DNA from 4 places in the Hydrogenophaga sp. RAC07 genome. Region 1 is predicted to be linked to each of the others. Evidence: predicted binding sites of a transcription regulator. Region 1 holds the regulator's gene; each other region holds the start of a gene.
What was found. Region 1 encodes sigma-54, which starts transcription at its own class of promoters, with help from an activator protein. Its sites were predicted from a motif close to TGGCANGNAANCTGCTTT; they were not measured.

Region 1 (5,116 bases):
GCGCTCGCCGCGCTTTTCGCGGAAGCGGTCGCAGATCGCGTCCTTCACCTTGAGCGCGGCGAAGTTCAGAGACGTCAGCGGGCTGTGCTGCGCCGTGATCTCGACCTTGATGGTCTGCGCCGGTGTGAACCAGATCTCCCACGCCACCTCGCTGGCCGCGTGGTAAAGGTCTTGTTCGCTGCGGTAGCCGCCGTGCCAGAGCTGCACCAGCACGCGCTGCGTGAGGCGGCTGTGCAGGTTCAGCCGCATGGTGTCGCGCCATGACGCATTCAGTGCCACGCCGCCACGCGCCTTGTGCGGCGCGTCCACACCGGTGATGCGCTTGACCTCGGTGGCGAGCATGTCCTCCACGCCGGCGGCGCAGGGCAGGAAAACTTGAAGTTGATTCATAGAAGGGCGTTTCGCCGCCGGGCCGCCCCAAGGCGAAACAGCCCCCTCGGGGGGCAGCGACCCGCGAAGCGGCGGAGCGTGGGGGCCATGTTCAAAGCGATTTTCTAAGGTTCGCGGGGGCGATCCGCAAGGCTTCGCGGTACTTGGCCACCGTGCGGCGCGCGCACTCGATGCCCTGCTCGCGCAGCAGGTCGGAGAGCTGGTTGTCCGACAGAGGCTTGGCCGCTTCTTCGGCGGCGATGAACTGTTTGAGCAGCGCACGCACGGCCGTGCTCGACGCGTTGCCGCCCGTTTCGGTGCCCAGCGACGAGCCGAAGAAGTACTTCAGTTCGTAGGTGCCGAACGGCGTGGACATGTATTTGGCGGTGGTCACGCGGCTGATGGTGGACTCGTGCAGGCCGAGTTCGTCGGCGATCTCGCGCAGCACCAGCGGGCGCATGGCGAGTTCGCCGTGCATGAAGAAATTGCGCTGGCGCTCCACGATGGCGCTGGAGACGCGCAGGATGGTGTCGAAGCGCTGCTGGATGTTCTTGATGAACCAGCGCGCCTCCTGCAGGCGCTGCTGCATGGCGGCGTGGCCGGCCTCACCGCCGTTGTCGCGACCGCCACGGTTCTGGCGCATGGCGCTGGCGTAGGCATCGTGCACGCGCAGGCGCGGCATGACCTCGGGGTTGAGCAGGACCTTGAAGCCCCGACCGGCACGCGTCACCAAGACATCGGGCACGACCACGTTGCGCTCCACGTCGACGAAGCGGCGGCCCGGCTTGGGCTCCAGCCGCGCGATGAGGCCGAGCGCGCCGCGCACGGTTTCGTCGTCCAGGCCGCACAGGTTGCACAGTCGCTTCACATCACGCTTGGCCACCAGCTCCATGGACTGGCCACAAATGGCCAGGGCCGCGCGGGCTTCGGGCGTGTTGCGCATCTCCAGGATCTGCAGCCGCAGGCATTCGGCGAGGTTGCGCGCGCCCACGCCGGCGGGCTCCATGTGCTGCAGCAGTTGCAGGGCCATGGCCAGGCGCTGCTCCAGCGCCTCGCGTTCTTCCAGACCCTCGTTGGGGTCGTCGGTGGCCATCCGGCCCGACAGTGCCTGCCAGGCCGCGGCCAGTTCGGCCAGGCTGTCTTCGATGTAACCGTCGTCGCTGAGCGACTCGATCAGGAAATACAGCGCGGCGCGGTCCTCTTCCGACAGGCGCAGGCAGCGCGCCTGGTCGTGCAGAAAGTCCTGCAGGCTGATGTGGGCGCGGGCCAGGTCGGCCGCACTCGCCGTGTCGTCGTCGCCCGACGCATTGTTGTTGCGCGCGGGGGCATCGCCGCCCCACTCGCTGTCGTCGGGCGCCATCTCCACCGTGCCGTCGCCCTCCCAGCTTTCTTCCACCGGCGTGGCGCCGTCGAGCTTGCCTTCGATGGCATCACTTTCGCCGGTGTCGCTGCTCGTGCTGCTGCTGGATTCGGTGCCGGAGAGCATGGGGCCGGGCGCCTCGGGCATGTCGGGCGCGATCGCCGCTTCGGCGATCTGCTCGCCCGCGCTGACCGGCACATCGGTCTGCTCCAGCCCGAAAGTTTCGCGGTCGGCGGCGTCTTCGGAGCGCTCCAGGAACGGGTTCTCGTCGAGCATCTGCTCGACCTCCTGCGCCATCTCCAGCGTGGAGAGTTGCAGCAGGCGGATGGATTGCTGCAACTGGGGCGTGAGCGCCAGGTGCTGCGAAACCCTGAGTGACAGGCCTTGTTTCACAGGCCCTACATCCTGAAGTGTTCGCCGAGATAAACGCGGCGCACGTCGGCGTTTTCCACGATCTCGGCCGGCGTGCCGCTGGTGAGCACATGACCGTCGTTGATGATGTACGCACGGTCACAGATGCCCAGGGTCTCGCGCACGTTGTGGTCGGTGATGAGCACGCCGATGCCGCGCGACTTGAGGAAGCCGATGATGCGCTGGATCTCGATCACCGCGATCGGGTCGATGCCGGCGAAGGGTTCGTCGAGCAGGATGAAACGCGGGTTGGTGGCCAGCGCCCGGGCAATCTCGACCCGGCGGCGCTCACCGCCGGACAAGGCCGGCGCGGGCGACTCGCGCAGGTGGTCCACATGCAGGTCTTTGAGCAGTTCGTCGAGCCGGGCCTCGATGGCGGCCTTGCTCAGGGTTTTGCCGGCTTCGTCTTCCTGCAGTTCCAGCACGGCGCGCACGTTGTCGGCTACGTTGAGCTTTCGGAAGATCGACGCCTCCTGCGGCAGATACCCCAGGCCCAGGCGCGCGCGGCGGTGGATGGGCAGGTCCTGGATGGCCTGGCCGTCGAGCAGGATCTGCCCCGCGTCCGAGCGCAGCAGGCCGACCAACATATAGAAAGAGGTGGTCTTGCCCGCGCCGTTGGGGCCGAGCAGGCCGACGACTTCACCTTTGAAGACCGCGAGCGACACGTCCTTGACGACCTTGCGGCTGCCGTAGGCCTTCTGCAGGCCCTGGGCCTCCAGGCGGCTGATCTCGGGCACCGGCGCGGCGCGCTTGTCCGGGCCCAGGGCCTTGGCCGATGGCATCGCTGTCACTTCTGGCCCTCACCGAGCTGGTTGCTGGGGCGCAGGTTGGCCGGTGGCGCCGGCGTGGGGGCGGGCGCGCCCTCTTTGGGCACGGGCGTGAGCATGGCGCGCACGCGGCCCGTGGGGTTGCTGGCGGTGCGGTTGGCCACACCACCGTCCACCGTGAACACGTCGGTCGTGTTGTTGTAGACGATCACGTTGCCCGTGGTTTCGTCGTTGAGCTGGGTGCCCTTGAAGCGTTTGAGCACGGCCTCGCCCACAAAACGCACGGTGTCGGCCTGGCTGTCGTATTCGATGCGCTGGGCCGTTCCTTCGATGAACTCGTCCACCCCGTCGCGCTTCTGGCGGAAGAAGCCGGGGCTGCCGTTGACGATGCCGAACTGGTTGCCCTGCGCGTCCTGGCGCACCTCGACCTTGGCACCACGGATGACGATGGTGCCCTTGGTGATGATCACGTTGCCGGTGAAGATGCTGGTCTGGCGCGCATCGTCGTAACGCAGCGCGTCGGCTTCGGCGTTCAGCGGCAGGTTGCGGTCGGCCTTTTCGGCCTGCGCCGTTGCGGCAAACAACAGGCCCGCCACAAGGCAGCCGGTCAGAAGCAAGGGATGGCGAAGGCGCATGGAGGTGGTGACAGCAGGAGGATTTGAGGGCACGAAACTTGCATTCATTGTAACGACGTGATGCCGGCCGAACGGGTGGCGCGACGCCTTTACCGGTTCTTTTCTCACATCGATTCAAGAAGTTGCGGCGAGCCGCCTGCGCCCCGGTCCCAGCCTCAAAGAGAAAGCCCGCAGAGCGGGCTTTCTCTTGATGAATGAAGCGCTCCTCAGCCTTTGCGGGCCTCGGCGATCAGCGCATCGGCCACCACCAGCGTGCGGGGGCCCTGACCGTTGACGTAGTAACGGCCGGCCACGCCCAGCGACGGCGTGCCTTCCACCTTGTAGGCCTCCTGCAGCTGGGTGGCCTTGGTGGCCAGACCGGCGGCGGCGCCGTTGTAGAAGGCGTTGAAGCGGGCCATGTCCACGCCGCCCTGCTTTTCGATCCAGGCGGTGATGGCCGGCGTGTTGGTGAGCTGCTGGCGGTCCACATGGATCGCCTGGAACACCTTGCTGTGCAGGCGATCCACCAGCTTCATGTTTTCCAGGGTGAAGTACAGGCGCTGCATCGGCACAAATGCCGGGCTGAAGGCCACCGGCATGCGGCGCACGTTCACGCTGGCCGGCTGCTTCTTCATCCACTCGTCGAACATCGGCTCGAAATTGAAGCAGTGGATGCAGCTGTAGGCAAAGAACTCGACCACCTCGATCTGGCTGGCCGGGCTTTCCACCGGCGCCGTGGGGCTCACGCGCACGAAGTCGGTGCCCTCCTTGGGCCCGACGCGCTGGGCGAAGGCGGGGGTGATGAGGCCACCGGTGGCGGCCAGGGCGGTGGTGCCAGCGGCCAGCAGGGACCGGGAAAAATCGCGACGTTGCATGGAATCAGACTCCTTGTATGGACTGGATTGGGGCAGGCGCAGCGGGGATAAGTTCCCGGCGCGCCCCCGGCCCGGGATCAGCGCTGGATGCGCACCAGCGCGGCTTCAACGCCGTTGACTTCGAGTTGCTCCTGCGTGAGGTCGGCCAGGGCCTTCTGGTTGAACGGCCCCACGCGCACGCGGTACACGGTCCTGCCGGATTGTTCGCGCTCACTCACATCGGCATTGATGCCCAACATGGCCAGCTTGGCGCGCTGGGCCTCGGCGTCCTGGGGGGTGCGGAAGGCACCGGCCTGCACAAAGTAGATGAACGGATCTGCACCGGGGGCGGGTGGCGTGGCGGCGGACCCGGCAGCGGCTGGCGCCTGGCCCAGCTTGGATTGCGCGAGGTCGCCCAGCGGATCGGCCACCGGCCGGCTGGCCGCGGCCGGCGCCGGGGGCAGGCCCTTGCCGTCGGCCGGCGGCACCACGATGGCGCCGGCAGCTTCCGGCGGCACGGCGGGCGCGGGTGCGGCGGCATCGCCATTCAAGGCCTTGTTGGGATTCCAGCCCTTGTTGCGCTCGGCCTCCAGGGCGTCCTGGCCGGCGTTGCGCGAGACGTTGCGGTCGACAAAGGGAATCGGCACGCGGGTGACATAGACCGCCACGGCCAGTGCCACGCCCAGTCCCACCAGCAGGCCCACCACGAAGCCGATCAGGGTGCCGCCGAGTGAGCTCGAG
Region 2 (5,116 bases), 1.3 Mb from region 1:
CTGGTGTTGGTGCTGGTGTGTGTCGCGGCCTGGCTGGCCACGCAGCTGTTCGCCGGGCGCGCGGCCTTTCTGCTCATGGGTGCGATGATCGCCACCGCCATGAGCGCCAACGTGTTCTTCTGGATCATCCCGGGCCAACGCACCGTGGTGGCCGACCTCAAGGCGGGTCGCCCGGTCGACCCGATCCACGGCCAGCGCGGCAAGCAGCGCAGCGTGCACAACACCTACTTCACGCTGCCGGTGTTGTTTGCGATGTTGAGCAACCACTACAGCTTCACCTACACGCACCCGCAGAACTGGTTGATCCTGATCGGCATGATGTTCGCGGGCGCGGCGATCCGCCAGTTCTTCGTCATGCGCCACGGCTTCAAGCTGGGCCGCAACAAGCACCCTTGGCCGTACGCGGTGGCGGGCGGGGCGGTGCTGATCGCGCTCATCGTCTGGCTCAAGCCCGCGCCGGTGCAGGCGGTGGCGGTGCCCGACGTGGTGAGCTACGCGCAGCTCAAACCGGTGATCGAGCAGCGCTGCGTCATGTGCCATGGCGAGGCTCTGCAGTCGAAGAACGTGCGGCTCGATTCGCCCGAGGCGCTCAAGCAGCACGCGCAGACGGTGTACCAGCAGGTGGTGGTCGCGAAGCTGATGCCGATGAACAACGCGACGGGCCTCACGGACGAAGAGCGCGCCTTGTTTGCGCAATGGTTCAAGGGTGGCGCTCGGTTGGACTGATGCATGGGCGGGGCGCCTCAGGGGAAATGGCATGTGCGGTACCCTCAAGGCCATCTCACCAACCCGTTGCACACACCATGAAAACGAAAGCCGCCGTCGCCTGGAAAGCAGGCCAGCCCCTCACCATTGAAACTGTCGATCTCGAGGGCCCGAAGTTCGGCGAAGTGCTGGTTGAAATCAAGGCCACCGGCATCTGCCACACCGACTACTACACGCTCTCGGGCGCTGATCCGGAAGGCATTTTCCCGGCGATCCTGGGCCACGAAGGCGCGGGCATCGTGGTGGACGTCGGCCCCGGCGTGACCTCGCTGAAGAAGGGCGATCACGTCATTCCGCTCTACACGCCCGAGTGCCGCCAGTGCAAGTTCTGCCTGAGCCGCAAGACCAACCTGTGCCAGCTGATCCGCGGCACACAAGGCAAGGGCCTCATGCCCGATGCCACCAGCCGCTTCAGCCTCGACGGCCAGCCCATTTTTCATTACATGGGCACCAGCACCTTCAGCAACTACACCGTGGCGCCCGAAATCTCGCTAGCCAAGATCCGCGAAGACGCACCCTTCGACAAGGTCTGCTACATCGGCTGCGGCGTCACCACCGGCATCGGTGCGGTGATCTTCTCGGCCAAGGTCGAGGCGGGCGCCAATGTGGTCGTGTTCGGCCTGGGCGGCATTGGCCTGAACGTGATCCAGGGCGCGAAGATGGTGGGCGCCGACAAGATCATCGGCGTCGACCTGAACCCCGCGCGCGAAGCCATGGCACGCAAGTTCGGCATGACGCACTTCATCAACCCCAAGGAAGTTCCGAACGTTGTTGATGCCATCGTGCAGCTCACCGATGGCGGCGCCGACTACAGCTTCGAGTGCATCGGCAACACCAAGGTGATGCGCGACGCGCTGGAGTGCACGCACAAGGGCTGGGGCCGCAGCATCATCATCGGCGTGGCCGAAGCCGGCGCCGAAATCTCCACGCGCCCGTTCCAGCTGGTCACCGGCCGCAAGTGGGAAGGTTCGGCCTTCGGCGGCGCCCGCGGCCGTACCGACGTGCCCAAGATCGTCGACTGGTACATGGAAGGCAAGATCAACATCGACGACCTGATCACCCACAAGCTGCGCCTGGACCAGATCAACGAAGGCTTCGATTTGATGAAGCGCGGCGAATCGATCCGCGCGGTGGTGGAGTTTTGATGGGCATCGAGACGCTGAGCGAGCACCGGTGCTTTGGCGGCGTGCAGGGGTTTTACAAACACGCCTCCACCGAGATCGGCCTGCCGATGAAGTTCGGCGTGTACCTGCCGCCGCAGGCGCAGCACGGCCCGGTGCCGGTGGTGTTCTTTCTGGCCGGCCTGACCTGCAACGAAGAAACCTTTGCCATCAAAGCCGGCGCCCAGCGATACGCCGCTGAACTGGGCCTGGCCATCGTCACCCCCGACACCAGCCCGCGCGATACCGGCATCGAAGTCGCCGACGCGTCCTGGGATTTCGGTCACGGCGCCGGTTTTTACCTGGACGCCACCCAGGAGCCCTGGGCCAAACACTTCCGCATGGAAAGCTGGATCACCAAGGAATTGCGCGATTTGGTGCTGTCAAATTTCCCGACGCGGCCCGACAGGGTGGGTATTTCAGGCCATTCCATGGGCGGCCATGGCGCCCTGACGCTGGCGCTGCGCCACCCCGGTCTCTACCAGAGCGTGTCCGCCATCGCACCGATCTGCGCGCCCAGCCAGTGTCCGTGGGGGGAGAAGGCCTTCACCGGGTATCTGGGAACTGATCGTGCAGGTTGGGCTGAGCACGACGCCGTGGAATTGATCAAAAGCGGGCGCCGGGTGCTGCCGCTGCTGGTCGATCAGGGGTTGGCGGACAAGTTTCTGTCCGTTCAGCTAAATCCCCAATTGTTGGAGCAGGTGTGTCGTGATTTCGGGCAGCCGCTCGAGGTACGCCGGCATGAGGGGTATGACCACGGGTATTGGTTAATCGCTTCAGTGGTGGCCGATCACATCCGCCACCACGCCGGTGCTGCCTAAGAAATAGGGGTGAATTGCATACGCCTTTCGTGGTCTTCAACTGTCGAATTTGCTTACAGGAGTACAGGGAAGATCTCGTGCGGATTTTCATCTTCCTTGATAATCAAAGACTTTTTGACCTGGCCCTGATCTTGCTCTCAACGTTACGTAGCAGGTCAGTCCGTTCATGCAAGGAGAGTTCAAATGGTTAGATTCATGAAAGCAGCCGCCGCTGCGTCTGTCATCGTGGCGAGTTTCTTCGCAGGCAGCGTGAGTGCTGCCACGGTCTACTGCCCGGACGGCGCTGGTGGCTCACTAACCGCACCGACCAGCGGTCGGTACATCCAGGTGACCAATGCCGCCAACCCCGGTGAGTGCTACTACCAGGATGGAAACCTCGACAGTCCGCTGGTGCCTGGTGGCGATCCTGCTTACGAGGTTGCGGGTTATCAACTCATCGATAAGAACGGCATTCCCGGTACGTTGCTGATTGGCGGCTACGCTAACGGCGCTACGTCCGGCATTTGGCAACTGGCAGCCAACATCTGGAACAGTTATGACCAATTGTTTCTGGGCTTCCACTTCGGCAACGGTGGTGGGTCGCCTGACTCCTTTATCGTCGAATTGGAGGATGGCATGACCAGCGGAGACTGGAGTCTGTTCGCTGTCTCCCCTGACAGACTCAATGGCTTGTCCAATCTCTACTTGTTCACCAAGCCCTGCATCGGTGATGCCTGCGACCCGGGCGAAGTCCCCGAGCCAGGTAGCTTGGCTCTTTTGGGTGGCGCTCTGCTAGGTCTGACGTTGATTCGCCGCCGCCGGACCTAATTAGGCCGCTTCTCCTGGAAAAGCCCGCATGCGGGCTTTTCTGTTTTCTCGCGGGGCCCATCGATAATCAGCGCCTTTGCTCTAGCCTCTTTGCATGCGCATCCGCCACTTCGACCTCATCGCCTTCGACTGGGACGGCACCCTGTTCGATTCCACCGCGCTCATTGCTCGCAGCATCCAGCTGGCCGTCACCGACGTGGGGGGCACGCCGCCCACCACCCAGGCCGCCAGCTATGTGATTGGTATGGGCCTGATGCAGGCGTTGGCGCATGCCGCGCCCGACTTGCCGCCGGAGAAATACCCTCTGCTGGGGGATCGTTACCGCCACCACTACACCGCGCGCCAGCATGACCTGAGCCTGTTTGACGGCGTGTTGCCGTTGTTGGCCGAGTTGAAGGAGCGCCAGCACCTCCTGACCGTGGCCACCGGCAAAAGCCGCCGCGGGCTGGACGAGGTGCTGCGCACGGTGGAGCTGGTTGGCCTGTTTGATGGTTCACGCACCGCGGACGAAACCGCGGGCAAGCCGCACCCGATGATGCTGCACGAACTGATGAGCGAATTCGGTGTGGCGCCAGAGCGCACGCTGATGATTGGCGACACCACGCACGACCTGCAAATGGCGCTGAACGCCGGTTGCGCAAGCGTGGGCGTGAGCTACGGCGCGCACGAACCCGACGCGTTTCACGAACTCAAGCCCTTGTTTGTCGCCCATTCGGTGCGCGAACTGCACGACTGGCTCAACCAACACGCCTGAGGTTCCCATGACGCCACCCACCGACGATCCGGTCCACCCGCTGTGCAACAGCCGCGATCTGGTCGACGGGGGCAGGGCGGTCTCGTTCGATGTGAACTACGCGGGCCAGACCTGCCGCGCATTTGCGGTGCGGTTTCAGGGCCAGCCACAGGCCTACCTGAACCGCTGCTCGCACGTGGCGATGGAGCTCGACTGGCAACCCGACCGCTTTTTTGACGACACCGGCCGCTGGCTGATGTGTGCCACGCACGGAGCGATGTACGAGCCCGCAACCGGTGAATGCCGGGGCGGACCGTGCCGTGGCGGACTGTTCAAGATCGAACTGCTGGAGCTCGATGGGGTGATTCACTGGCGGTCACAATACCACCTCAAACCTGTTGAATTCTGAGAAATCCCCCACCATGAACGACGACAACCTGGGCTCGACGAGCTCCGCCGGCAGCGACCGCCACAACGGTGTGGCCTGGGAGCGCGCCACGCTGGAAAAGCTGGTGTTTGCCACCATCCGCGAGCAGCAAGCCGCGCGCCGCTGGAAGATGTTCACCCGCTTCATGTGGCTGGCTCTCCTGGGCGCGATCGTCTGGTTTGTGTATTCCAGCGCCGAGGTGGGCACGTCGACGAGCACGCCGCACACGGCCGTGGTCGAGATCAAGGGTGAGATCGCATCGGACTCCGAAGCCAGCGCCGAAAACATCGTGGCGGCCTTGCGCTCGGCGTTTGACGACGAAGGCGCCCAGGCGGTGGTGTTGCTGATCAACTCACCCGGTGGCAGCCCGGTGCAGGCCGGCATCATCAACGACGAGATCACC
Region 3 (5,116 bases), 1.1 Mb from region 1:
ACCGTCGGCGGCCTGCAGCATGCGTTCGATGTGCCAGGGGCCGGGCGTGCAGGTGGTGGCGAAGGTGCCCGTGGCCGGGCCGGTACCGCCGCCGAGCATGGTGGTGATGCCCGAGGTGAGGGCTTCGTCCACCTGTTGCGGGCAGATGAAGTGGATGTGGCTGTCGATGCCGCCGGCGGTGACGATGTTGCCTTCGCAGCTGATGACCTCGGTGCCCGGGCCGATGATGATGTCCACACCGGGTTGCGTGTCGGGGTTGCCGGCCTTGCCGATGGCCACGATGCGCCCGTCTTTCAAACCGATGTCGGCCTTGACGATGCCCCAGTGGTCGACGATGACGGCGTTGGTCATCACCGTGTCCACGGCTCCCTCGGCGCGCGTTCTCTGCGATTGCGCCATGCCATCGCGGATGGTCTTGCCGCCACCGAACTTGACCTCTTCGCCGTAGCCACCAGCGGCCAGGGTGAAGTCCTTCTCGATCTCGATCATGAGACCGGTGTCGGCCAGGCGCAGGCGGTCGCCAACGGTGGGGCCGAACATGTTGGCGTAGGCGCTTCTTGAAATCGTGGCCATGCTCAGAGACTCCCTTGGGTCAGGCCACGAAAGCCATACACGACGCGGTCACCCGCGTAGTCCACCAGCTCCACCGTGCGTTGCTGGCCCGGCTCGAAACGCACCGCCGTGCCGCTTGCGATGTTCAGCCGCATGCCGCGGGCCGCGGTGCGGTCGAAGTCGAGCGCGCCATTGACTTCGGCAAAGTGGTAGTGCGAGCCGACCTGGATCGGTCGGTCGGCGCCGTTCTTCACCACCAGGGTGAGCGTGCGCCGGCCGGGGTTGAGGGCGTGCTCGCCCTCGTCGGTGAAGAGTTCGCCGGGAATCATGGTCCGTTCCTTCAGCGCTTGCCGCTGGACCACCACAGCGCAACGGCAATGGCGGCCACCACCCCCACGAAGCCGAGTGTGTCGGTGGCGTGCCAGTGGGAGCCGAACAGGCCATGGCCTTCGTGGGCCAGGGCGGGCGCGCAGAAGGCTGCTGCGGTGAGGAGGGCGGTGGCGAGGCGCATGGGGACTTTCGGTGAAGGAGTCAGGGAATGGGTTGGTGCACGGTGACGAGCTTGGTGCCGTCGGGGAAGCTGGCTTCCACCTGGATGTCCGGGATCATCTCGGCGATGCCCTCCATCACATCGGCGCGGGTCAACACGTTGCGCCCCTCGCTCATGAGCTGGGCCACGGTCTTGCCGTCGCGCGCGCCCTCCATCACGGCCGCGCTGATCAGCGCCACGGCCTCGGGGTAGTTGAGCTTCAAGCCGCGCGCCTGGCGCCGCTCGGCGAGCAGGGCGGCGGTGAAGATCAGCAGCTTGTCTTTTTCTCTGGGCGTGAGTTCCATGGTGGTGCGTGCGTTCCCGGTGGTGCTTGGGTGGTCTGGTCAGCAATTCCCGTGCCCCGAGCGGGCCCGGGTGGTGGCGTGGCACGAAAGCTGCAGAAATGCCGTGTGACAACCATACCCATTGTTCCCATCCGAACCGCTGCCGCGTCCACCGCAGGGCAGGAGCCCGGGCCGGACGCACCCCAGCGCATCACCCGCGTGCGCCGCGACTACAACAGCTGGGTCGGCAGCGAGACCATGGAGGACTACGCGCTGCGCTACACGCCGCAGCGCTTTCGCAAATGGAACGAATGGCGCGTGGCCAACACCGCCTTTGGCGCCGCGTCCTTCCTGATCCTGGAGGCCGTGGGCGCCACGCTGCTGGTGCAGTACGGTTTTGTGAACGCGGCGCTGGCCATCCTGTGCACCGGCCTGATCATCTTTTTCGCGGGCCTGCCCATCAGTGTGTACGCCGCGCGCTACGGGGTGGACATGGACCTGCTCACGCGCGGAGCGGGCTTTGGCTACATCGGCTCCACCATCACCTCGCTGATCTACGCCACCTTCACCTTCATCTTCTTCGCGCTCGAAGCGGCTGTGATGGCCTACGCGCTGGAGCTCGCGCTCGACATTCCGCCCGCCTGGGGTTACCTGATCTGCGCGGTGGTGGTCATTCCGCTGGTCACGCACGGCGTGTCGGTGATCAGCCGCTTCCAGGTCTGGACCCAGCCGCTGTGGCTGGTGATGATGGTGGTGCCTTTTGGGGCGGTGGCGGTCATGGCGCCCGAAACATTCACCAACGTGGTGCGATATGGGGGCGAATCCGGTGCGGGTGCGCTGTTTGATTGACACCTCTTTGGTGCGGCGCTGACCGTGGGCATCGCGCTCATCACGCAGATGGGCGAGCAGGCCGACTACCTGCGCTTCATGCCCGCCAAAGAGAAGGGCAAGGGCCTGCGCTGGTGGGCCGGTGTGCTGGCGGGCGGGCCGGGCTGGGTGCTGCTGGGCGTGGTGAAGATGCTAGGCGGCGCGCTGCTGGCGTACCTCGCCATCAGCCACATGGTGCCGCCCGACCGCGCGGTGGACCCGAACCAGATGTATCTGGCGGCCTACGAATACGTGTTCGCCGACTACGGCTGGGCGGTGGCGGCCACAGCACTTTTCGTGGTGGTGTCGCAACTCAAGATCAACGTGACCAACGCCTACGCCGGCTCGCTGGCCTGGAGCAATTTTTTCTCGCGCATCACCCACAGCCACCCCGGCCGTGTGGTGTGGGTGGTGTTCAACACCTTCATCGCTTTCATGCTGATGGAGATGAACGTGTTCCAGGCGCTGGGCCAGGTGCTGGGCGTGTACTCCAACATCGCGATCGCCTGGATCATGGCGGTGGTGGCGGACCTGGTGATCAACAAGCCGCTGGGCTGGAGCCCCAAGGGCATCGAGTTCAAGCGGGCGTATCTGTACGACATCAACCCGGTGGGCGTGGGCGCGATGGGGCTGGCCTCAGCCTTGTCCATCGTGGCGCACATGGGTTTGATGGGGCCCACGGCCGAGGCGTTTTCGGCGGTGATTGCCATGGTGACGGCTTTTGTGACGGCGCCCTTGATTGCGTGGGGCACACAGGGGCGGTATTACATTGCCAGACATTCAGAAATGCCTCGCGAATTCGATGTGGGTTTGGGCGCGGGCCCTCACCCCCGCCCTCTCCCAGAGGGAGAGGGAGCCAAGGCATTTCACGCCGTGCAGCGATGCGTGATCTGCGAGCGTGAATACGAGGGGCCGGACATGGCCCACTGCCCGGCCTACCAGGGCGCCATCTGTTCGCTCTGCTGCACGCTTGATGCGCGCTGTGGCGATCTCTGCAAACCGCACGCCAAGCTCTCCGAGCAGTGGATGGGCGCGCTGCGGCGCGTGTTGCCGCGTTCGATCTGGCCTTACCTGGAAGCGGGCCTCGCGCACTACCTGCTGCTGATGTTCGTGATGGCGCCGGTGCTCGCGGCGGTGCTCGGCTTGTTGTACCGCCAGGAGGTGCAGGGGCTGGCGCAGCGCATCGGTCTCTCGGCCAACGCCGGCTTGCTCGACGCGGCCTTGCGCTCGGGCTTCGTGCGGGTGTACGCCGTGTTGCTGCTGATCACGGCCACGGTGGCGTGGTGGCTGGTGCTGGCGCACAAGAGCCGCGAGGTGGCGCAGGAAGAGTCGAACCGGCAGACGCGCCTGCTGATGCAGGAGATCGAATCGCACCGCCTCACCGACGAAGCCCTGCAGCAGGCGCGCCTGGCGGCCGAACACGCCAACCAGGCCAAGACGCGCTACATCAGCACCATCAGCCACGAGCTGCGCACACCGCTCAACAGCATCCTGGGTTATGCGCAGCTCTTGCAGGAAGACACCGGCATGGCGCCGCACCGCGCGCAGGCCATCCGTGTGATCAACCGGGGTGGCGAACACCTGCTCTCGTTGATCGAGGGCACGTTGGATATCGCGCGCATCGAGTCCGGCAAGCTCGCGCTCGACGTGCGACCCATGGCCTTTGCCGGCGCCATGCGGGAGGTCGCCGGCATGTTTGAGCTGCAGGCCAGCGCCAAGGGCCTGCGCTTCGTGTTCGAGACCGGCAGCCGCCTGCCCGACACGGTGCGCGCCGACGAAAAACGCCTGCGCCAGATCCTCATCAACCTGCTGGGCAACGCGGTGAAGTTCACGCGGGTCGGCCAGGTGCGGCTGCGCGTGACGCATGCGCGCGAGATGGCGCAGTTCGAGGTGCACGACACCGGCCCCGGCATGCGCGCGCAAGACCTGGAGCGGGTGTTCGAGCCGTTCGCACGCGGGCAGAACGAGGCCGCCGCGCCTGGGCCGTCCACCGGCACCGGCCTGGGCCTCACCATTGCCAAGATGCTCACCGACCTCATGGGCGGCGAGATGACGGTGCGCAGCGCACCAGGCGAAGGTTCCGTGTTCACCGTGCGCCTGTTTCTGCCCGAGGTTCACGGTGCGGTGCTGCCGCGCCCGCTGGCCCTGCCCGTGCACATCGGCTACGAGGGTGCGCGCCGACGCGTGCTGGTGGTCGACAACGAAGAGGCCGACCGCGAACTGATCCAGCGCTGGCTGGCGCCGCTGGGGTTTGACGTGATGCTGGCCACCAGCGGCCTGGACGCGCTGACCTTGCTGGAACGCCTGCACCCGGGCGACGCCGGTGCGCCCGACGCCGTGTTCATGGACCTGGCCATGCCCGGCATCGACGGCTGGGAGACCATGCGCCGGCTGCGCGCCGGGGGCTGGGGCGCGGTGCCGCTGGCCATCGTGTCGGCCAACGCGTTCGACAAGGGCCTGGACAACGACCTGGATCACCGGCCCCAGGACTTCTTTGTGAAGCCGGTGCGCCGCGACGACCTGCTCGACTGGCTGGGCCAGCGCCTGCAACTGGTGTGGATCGAGGTGGCGGCGTCGGAAGGCGCATCACAGGCGCCGGCACCGACCCAAGCCCCGGGGCTGGACATCACCAGCGGCCGCGAGTTCGAGCCCTTGCTGGAACTCGTGCGCCTGGGTTACTACAAGGGCATCGTGCAGTGGCTCGACGAGTGGGTGCAGGACCACCCCGAGCAGGCGGGCTTTGCGCAGCAGCTGCGCACGCTCGCGCGCGAGTTCCGTTTTGACGCGATCGAGCAGCAACTGCTGCAGCGCCATGTCTGAGTTCACCCTGCAACAGACCGACCAGCTCATCGTGCTGATCGTCGACGATGTGCCCGATAACGTG
Region 4 (5,116 bases), 460 kb from region 1:
TGCTGCCTGCGCCGGTGATGGGCGGCGAAGTGCTGTACGGCCGTCCGGTGCGCATCACACGCTGGGACGCGTTTGAATCCAACCTGCTTGAACTGGCCTTGGCCGCGCCGACTGCCGGCGCTTTCAACGCCTTGCCCGACAGCGACGGCGTGGTGCGTTCGGTGCCCATGCTGGCCGAGCACCAGGGACAGACCTACGAGTCGTTGGCGCTTGCGGTTTTCCGCCGCGTGCTGGGCGCGCCGCCGGTCGAGCCTGGTTTCGCCAACGGGCTCATGATGAGCCGCCGCCAGAGTGGTCTGGAGAGCCTGCGTCTGCAGCACGACGGGCAGACACTCGCGATTCCCGTGGACGAGCGCGTTTCCGCACTTGTACCGTATCGGGGGCCTGGCGGCCCCGAAGGCGGCTCGTTCACCTATGTCTCGGCCGTCGATCTCCTGTCGGGGCGCGTGCCCCCTGCTCGACTGGAAGGCAGGATCGTTCTGATGGGCACGACCGCCCCCAGCCTGAAAGACTTGCGCCTCACGCCCGTGGGCGCCAATTACCCGGGCGTGGAAGCCCACGCCAACCTGATCACCGGCCTGCTCGACGGACACTTGCCGGTGAAGCCCGACTACGCCTTGGGCTACGAGATGCTGGTACTGGTGGCTGCCAGCCTCTTGCTCATCTGGTTGTTGCCGGTCCTGGGCGTCTGGTCCGGCGCAGCGCTGGGCACCACACTCCTCGCCCTGGTGATCGTGCTCAACAGCTGGCTGCAGGTCCGCCACGGCCTGGTGCTGCCGTTGGCGGGCTCCGTGTTGATGATTCTGCTCACGGCCGCAGTTGGCCTGACCCTCCGGTTCTGGGCGGAGCGCGGTCCAGTTGGGCTCCCGAAGCCGCTTCTGGCCAAGCTCTGCGCCATCTACGGAGTGGATCAGATCGCATTTGAACAAGACCGGCAGCGACAACCCGGCCTCGTCTGGCAAGAGCTCGACCGCCTGTGCTTGACGGCGGGGGAACCGCCCAGTCCCATCTACGCCCCACTGGGTGCGAGCGGCGAGTTGGCAACCGACCTGCGAGACGAACTGCGCCAATGGCAACAAGCCCTGCGAGCGTGGCGCGCGCAAGACTGGGATGCGTGCGATGTCCATCTGCTCAACCTCCAGCGGCAAAATGCCAAAAAAGTCCTTTACCGCCTTTATGTCGACAGAGTAGCCTCACGCAGGTTGTTGCCGCTCGATCCTGCTTGGGACGGCGCAGCGACCCTCGATTCGCTTCAAGCTCCGCCATCCCGGACCGGTTCCACCGGCCACACCATGTCAAAGAGTCCATGAGAGTCCGCGTGCTGGGGTGCTCAGGAGCCATTGCCCACGGCTGCCGCACCACCTCGTTCCTGCTCGACCACGACGTGCTGATCGACGCAGGCACCGGCGTGGGCGACCTCACCCTGGACGAGATGGCGCAGATCGACCACGTGCTGCTCACCCATTCGCACCTGGACCACGTGGCTTCGCTGCCCCTCATGCTCGATGCCGTGGCCGCGCGCAGGCTCTCGGCAGGCGCACAGCCCTTGCAGGTGCACGCCTTGCCCGGCACCATCGCCGCACTCAAGGCCCACATCTTCAACAACCTGATCTGGCCCGATTTCTCGGCCATCCCCAGTGCCGATCGCCCACTCATGCGTTTTGTGCCCATTGCTGTGGGCGAGGTGCTGCAGGTGTGTGGCAAGGCGATTGAAGTGCTGCCGGCGGTGCACACCGTGCCCGCGGTTGGTTTCGCCGCCAACACGCCGTCGGGCCACTGGGTGTTCAGCGGCGACACCGGCCGCAACCCCGCTTTCTGGAAACGCGTTAACCAGTTGCCCGTGGCCCTGCTGGTGATCGAAACCGCCTTCAGCGACCGCGAAGAGGCCCTGGCCCAACGCAGTCTGCATCTTGCGCCGGGCCTGCTCGCCGAGGAATTGGCGCACATCGACCCCAGCCAGCACTACCCCATCTACATCACCCACACCAAGCCCGCCGAAACCGGCCTGATCATGGACGAGATCCGCCGTTTCGACGATGTGCCGACCGGTGCAGACAGCACCCGCCACGACATTCGCTGGCTGAGCGCAGGGCAGACGTTCGACCTCTGACAAGGGCAGAAATTGGGTGACAAAAACGGTCGAAGCCGACCGGGGTGACAAAAAATGTCGGTCAAGAACCGACCCAGATGTCACAAACCGTCACTGTGGGGCGGTTAAGCGTGAAATAGGCCGCAAAAAACACCCCAGTTCCGGTTGGCACGCCGTCTGCTCATAGACATGCGTTCCCAACCCAAACCCCCAAGGAGTTTTTTCCATGAAGCGTTCCATGCAAAAAGGTTTCACCCTGATCGAACTGATGATCGTGGTGGCCATCATCGGTATTCTGGCTGCTGTGGCTCTGCCGGCTTACCAAGACTACACCATCCGTGCCAAGGTGTCCGAAGTGGTGTTGGCCGCTTCTCAGTGCCGTACCAGCATCACGGAGACCGTTCAAACTGCGAACGGAGCCACGCTGCCCGCTGCCAACGGGTGGGGTTGTGAGCAGAACATTGCTGGCTCTGCTGCCAGTGCTCCCAGCAAATATGTACTGTCGATCGTGACCACCGAAGCAGGCTTGGTGACGGTGACCACTGGCGCCGCTGCCGACTTGAAGGATGCTGCCAGCAAAACGGTGACGTTGACGCCGTACAAGAGCGACACCGCAGTACTCGTCAACACGGACGTGGGCGCTACTGTGTTCAAGTGGGTGTGTGGCCCAGGCGCGACCAACGGCATGTCGACAAAGTACCTCCCTGGCTCATGCCGCGGAGCCTGATCCCTGGTTGGTTCTGAGTTGGAAGGGGCGCGTGTTCACGCGCCCCTTTTTGTTTTCGTCAATAGGCATCCGAATGTCTGCATCGCTGCCCCTGGCATGGTTGAGCCTCTTCTTGTGCTTGGCTTTTCTATTGCCAAATCACTACTCGCCATGGCTGAGTTTTCACCAAGAGGCGCTGGCGGCAGTCGCGCTAGTGCCTTTAGGTATTTGGGCTGCATGCAAAGTTCAGCGCGTCCCATGGCTGACTTGGCTTTTCCTGGTTCTCGCGGTGACTCCCTTTTTGCAGTGGGCGTTCGGTCTCATCCCGTATGGGGGGGATGCTTGGGTGCATGCCCTCTATTTGATGGCTGCCGTTTGGGCGATGCTCGCCGGCTATGCGATTTCACAGCGTGCCAATACCACCGCAGAACACGATGAGCTTCTGAAGCCCTTGTGGTTGGCACTGATCGCTGCGGCAATCGTGTCAGTAGGGATGGCGGCTCATCAATGGCTCGATCTTGGGCTGAGCGGTATTTTCATTGCAGACCTACCACCAGGAGGGCGCCCGTTTGCCAATTTGGCGCAGCCCAATCACCTTGCTAGCCTACTTCTGTTGGCAATCGTTGGCGTGTGGTACGGTTGGGAAAAGAAGTGGTTAAGTACACCCACGGCATGTTTGGCGCTCGTATATCTTCTAATCGGTACGGTACTTACGGGATCACGCTCCGTTTGGCTGGCGATTGCCTGGTTTGTTCCAGTCGTTGCTTGGGCCAAGGCTCGCTGTGGACTTCGGCTGAAGCTCACTTTCCTGGGCACTTTTGTGCTCTTCTTTTTCGCGTTGAGCTATGCCATGCCAGCGATCGAAGTATGGCTTGTGCTGGCAGATACGGGGGCAGCAGTTGAGCGCCTAGGACAAACGCAATTGCGTATCTTGGCTTGGCGTGCCTTCTTGGATGCTGCCATGTTGGAGCCTTTGTGGGGATATGGCTGGGGTCAAATCGGTGCGGCGCAGTTTCGTGTTGCAGAGGATCACCCCGGACTTACGGACATATTCTTCAATACCCATAACGTAGTACTTGATCTCGTAATCTGGCTAGGTTTCCCAGTGGCAATCCTTTGCACGCTTCTCCTCGTGTGGTGGTTGTTCAAATGCTTGCAGCGCTGTCGTGATGCCAACGCATTTTTGTCGCTGATGGCTGTCTGTATCGTTTTTGGCCATTCGATGGTCGAATTCCCTATCACCTACGCATATTTTCTTGTGCCAACAAGTTTCTGGATGGGAGTTGTCACCGCAGCAACGGAGCCAGCGGCACAAATAGAAAGAACGAAGTTGTACGGTCGAGGACGCTTGGTCGTCGTTGGTGCCAGCTTTGCAACTGTTGCCATGCTGTTGGTTGTCACAAGGGACTACTTGCCCTTTGAAGAAGACTGGCGCGAGCAGCAGTTCGTAGAGGCGCGCATTGAAGGAGCCCGGACCGAGAGCTTGGTACAGCCCCGACTTCTTGATCAGTTGCAGGGGATGATGCAACTGCAAAGGTATTCTCCTTTAACCCATTCCTCTCCTTCAGACCTGCAATGGGTCCAGGACGTTGCAGAGCGTTACCCCTACCCTTCGTTCCGCTACAAATACGCGCTTCTCCTTGCCATGTCGGGACATTCAGAGGCTGCGACTGTGCAACTGCTTGGGTTGTGCGCGGTTTTTTCGCGCATCGTGTGTGAGCAGGTGAAAAAAGATTGGGCAATAGCCTCCGCGAGAGATGCGCGTATCGCGAATGTGGATCTTTCAGGGCTACCTTAAAGGACGGTGGCCCTTTCAGACAAAAACAGGCGATGGATTCAGGAATTTTGTACAGGCGTGTTGTCGGTGCTCTGCCAGCGGGTGGAGTGCACTTACTTGCTACTTTTGTGGTGGCCAGTCTCGCTGCTGCACTAGTGATAGCGGTGTGGTATCCGTACCCTTACGCCTACGTAGCCGGGGGGCGGGAGCTTTTCTTACTTCTGGTGGGCGTCGATCTTGTCTGTGGTCCGGTTCTAACGATGGTGCTCTTTGATCGTCGCAAACCCGTGGCTGAGTTGGTGCGTGACCTGAGTTTTGTTGTTGTCATTCAACTAATTGCACTGGGCTACGGTTTGCACACGGCGTGGCAAGCACGCCCTTTGTTTCTGGTGCATGAGGTGGATCGTTTCAGGGTCATCTCGCGTGCAGATTACTTGGGCGCGGACGTCGTCTCGGCGATCGCCAGTCTGCCGCGAAAGCTCCAGCCCAAATCGCTGGCTGGCCCAGTTCTTGTTGGGACACGTCCAGCGCGGGACAACGATGA

Region 2: the regulator sigma-54 is predicted to act here: its motif matches at 2,867-2,884, upstream of BSY239_RS12560 (PEP-CTERM sorting domain-containing protein).
Region 3: the regulator sigma-54 is predicted to act here: its motif matches at 1,426-1,443, upstream of BSY239_RS13125 (urease subunit gamma).
Region 4: the regulator sigma-54 is predicted to act here: its motif matches at 2,256-2,273, upstream of BSY239_RS20695 (pilin).

What each region holds. Positions count from the first base shown of each region.
Region 1 covers NZ_CP016449.1:3,964,220-3,969,335, forward strand. Annotated here, with positions in the region: gene BSY239_RS18445 (THUMP domain-containing class I SAM-dependent RNA methyltransferase) at 1-390, opposite strand, end outside; gene rpoN (RNA polymerase factor sigma-54) at 482-2,122, opposite strand; gene lptB (LPS export ABC transporter ATP-binding protein) at 2,128-2,922, opposite strand; gene lptA (lipopolysaccharide transport periplasmic protein LptA) at 2,928-3,542, opposite strand; gene BSY239_RS18465 (thiol:disulfide interchange protein DsbA/DsbL) at 3,749-4,396, opposite strand; gene BSY239_RS18470 (SPOR domain-containing protein) at 4,474-5,116, opposite strand, start outside.
Region 2 covers NZ_CP016449.1:2,704,750-2,709,865, reverse strand. Annotated here, with positions in the region: gene BSY239_RS12575 (urate hydroxylase PuuD) at 1-726, shown strand, start outside; gene BSY239_RS12570 (S-(hydroxymethyl)glutathione dehydrogenase/class III alcohol dehydrogenase) at 804-1,910, shown strand; gene fghA (S-formylglutathione hydrolase) at 1,910-2,746, shown strand; gene BSY239_RS12560 (PEP-CTERM sorting domain-containing protein) at 2,942-3,553, shown strand; gene BSY239_RS12555 (HAD family hydrolase) at 3,648-4,307, shown strand; gene BSY239_RS12550 (Rieske (2Fe-2S) protein) at 4,315-4,695, shown strand; gene BSY239_RS12545 (S49 family peptidase) at 4,709-5,116, shown strand, end outside.
Region 3 covers NZ_CP016449.1:2,817,387-2,822,502, reverse strand. Annotated here, with positions in the region: gene ureC (urease subunit alpha) at 1-573, opposite strand, end outside; gene BSY239_RS13130 (urease subunit beta) at 576-881, opposite strand; gene BSY239_RS22460 (hypothetical protein) at 893-1,063, opposite strand; gene BSY239_RS13125 (urease subunit gamma) at 1,084-1,386, opposite strand; partial or broken gene BSY239_RS13120 (hybrid sensor histidine kinase/response regulator) at 1,624-5,052, shown strand; gene BSY239_RS13115 (response regulator transcription factor) at 5,045-5,116, shown strand, end outside.
Region 4 covers NZ_CP016449.1:4,427,136-4,432,251, forward strand. Annotated here, with positions in the region: gene BSY239_RS20685 (CHASE2 domain-containing protein) at 1-1,310, shown strand, start outside; gene BSY239_RS20690 (MBL fold metallo-hydrolase) at 1,307-2,110, shown strand; gene BSY239_RS20695 (pilin) at 2,316-2,816, shown strand; gene BSY239_RS20700 (PglL family O-oligosaccharyltransferase) at 2,890-4,593, shown strand; gene BSY239_RS20705 (hypothetical protein) at 4,626-5,116, shown strand, end outside.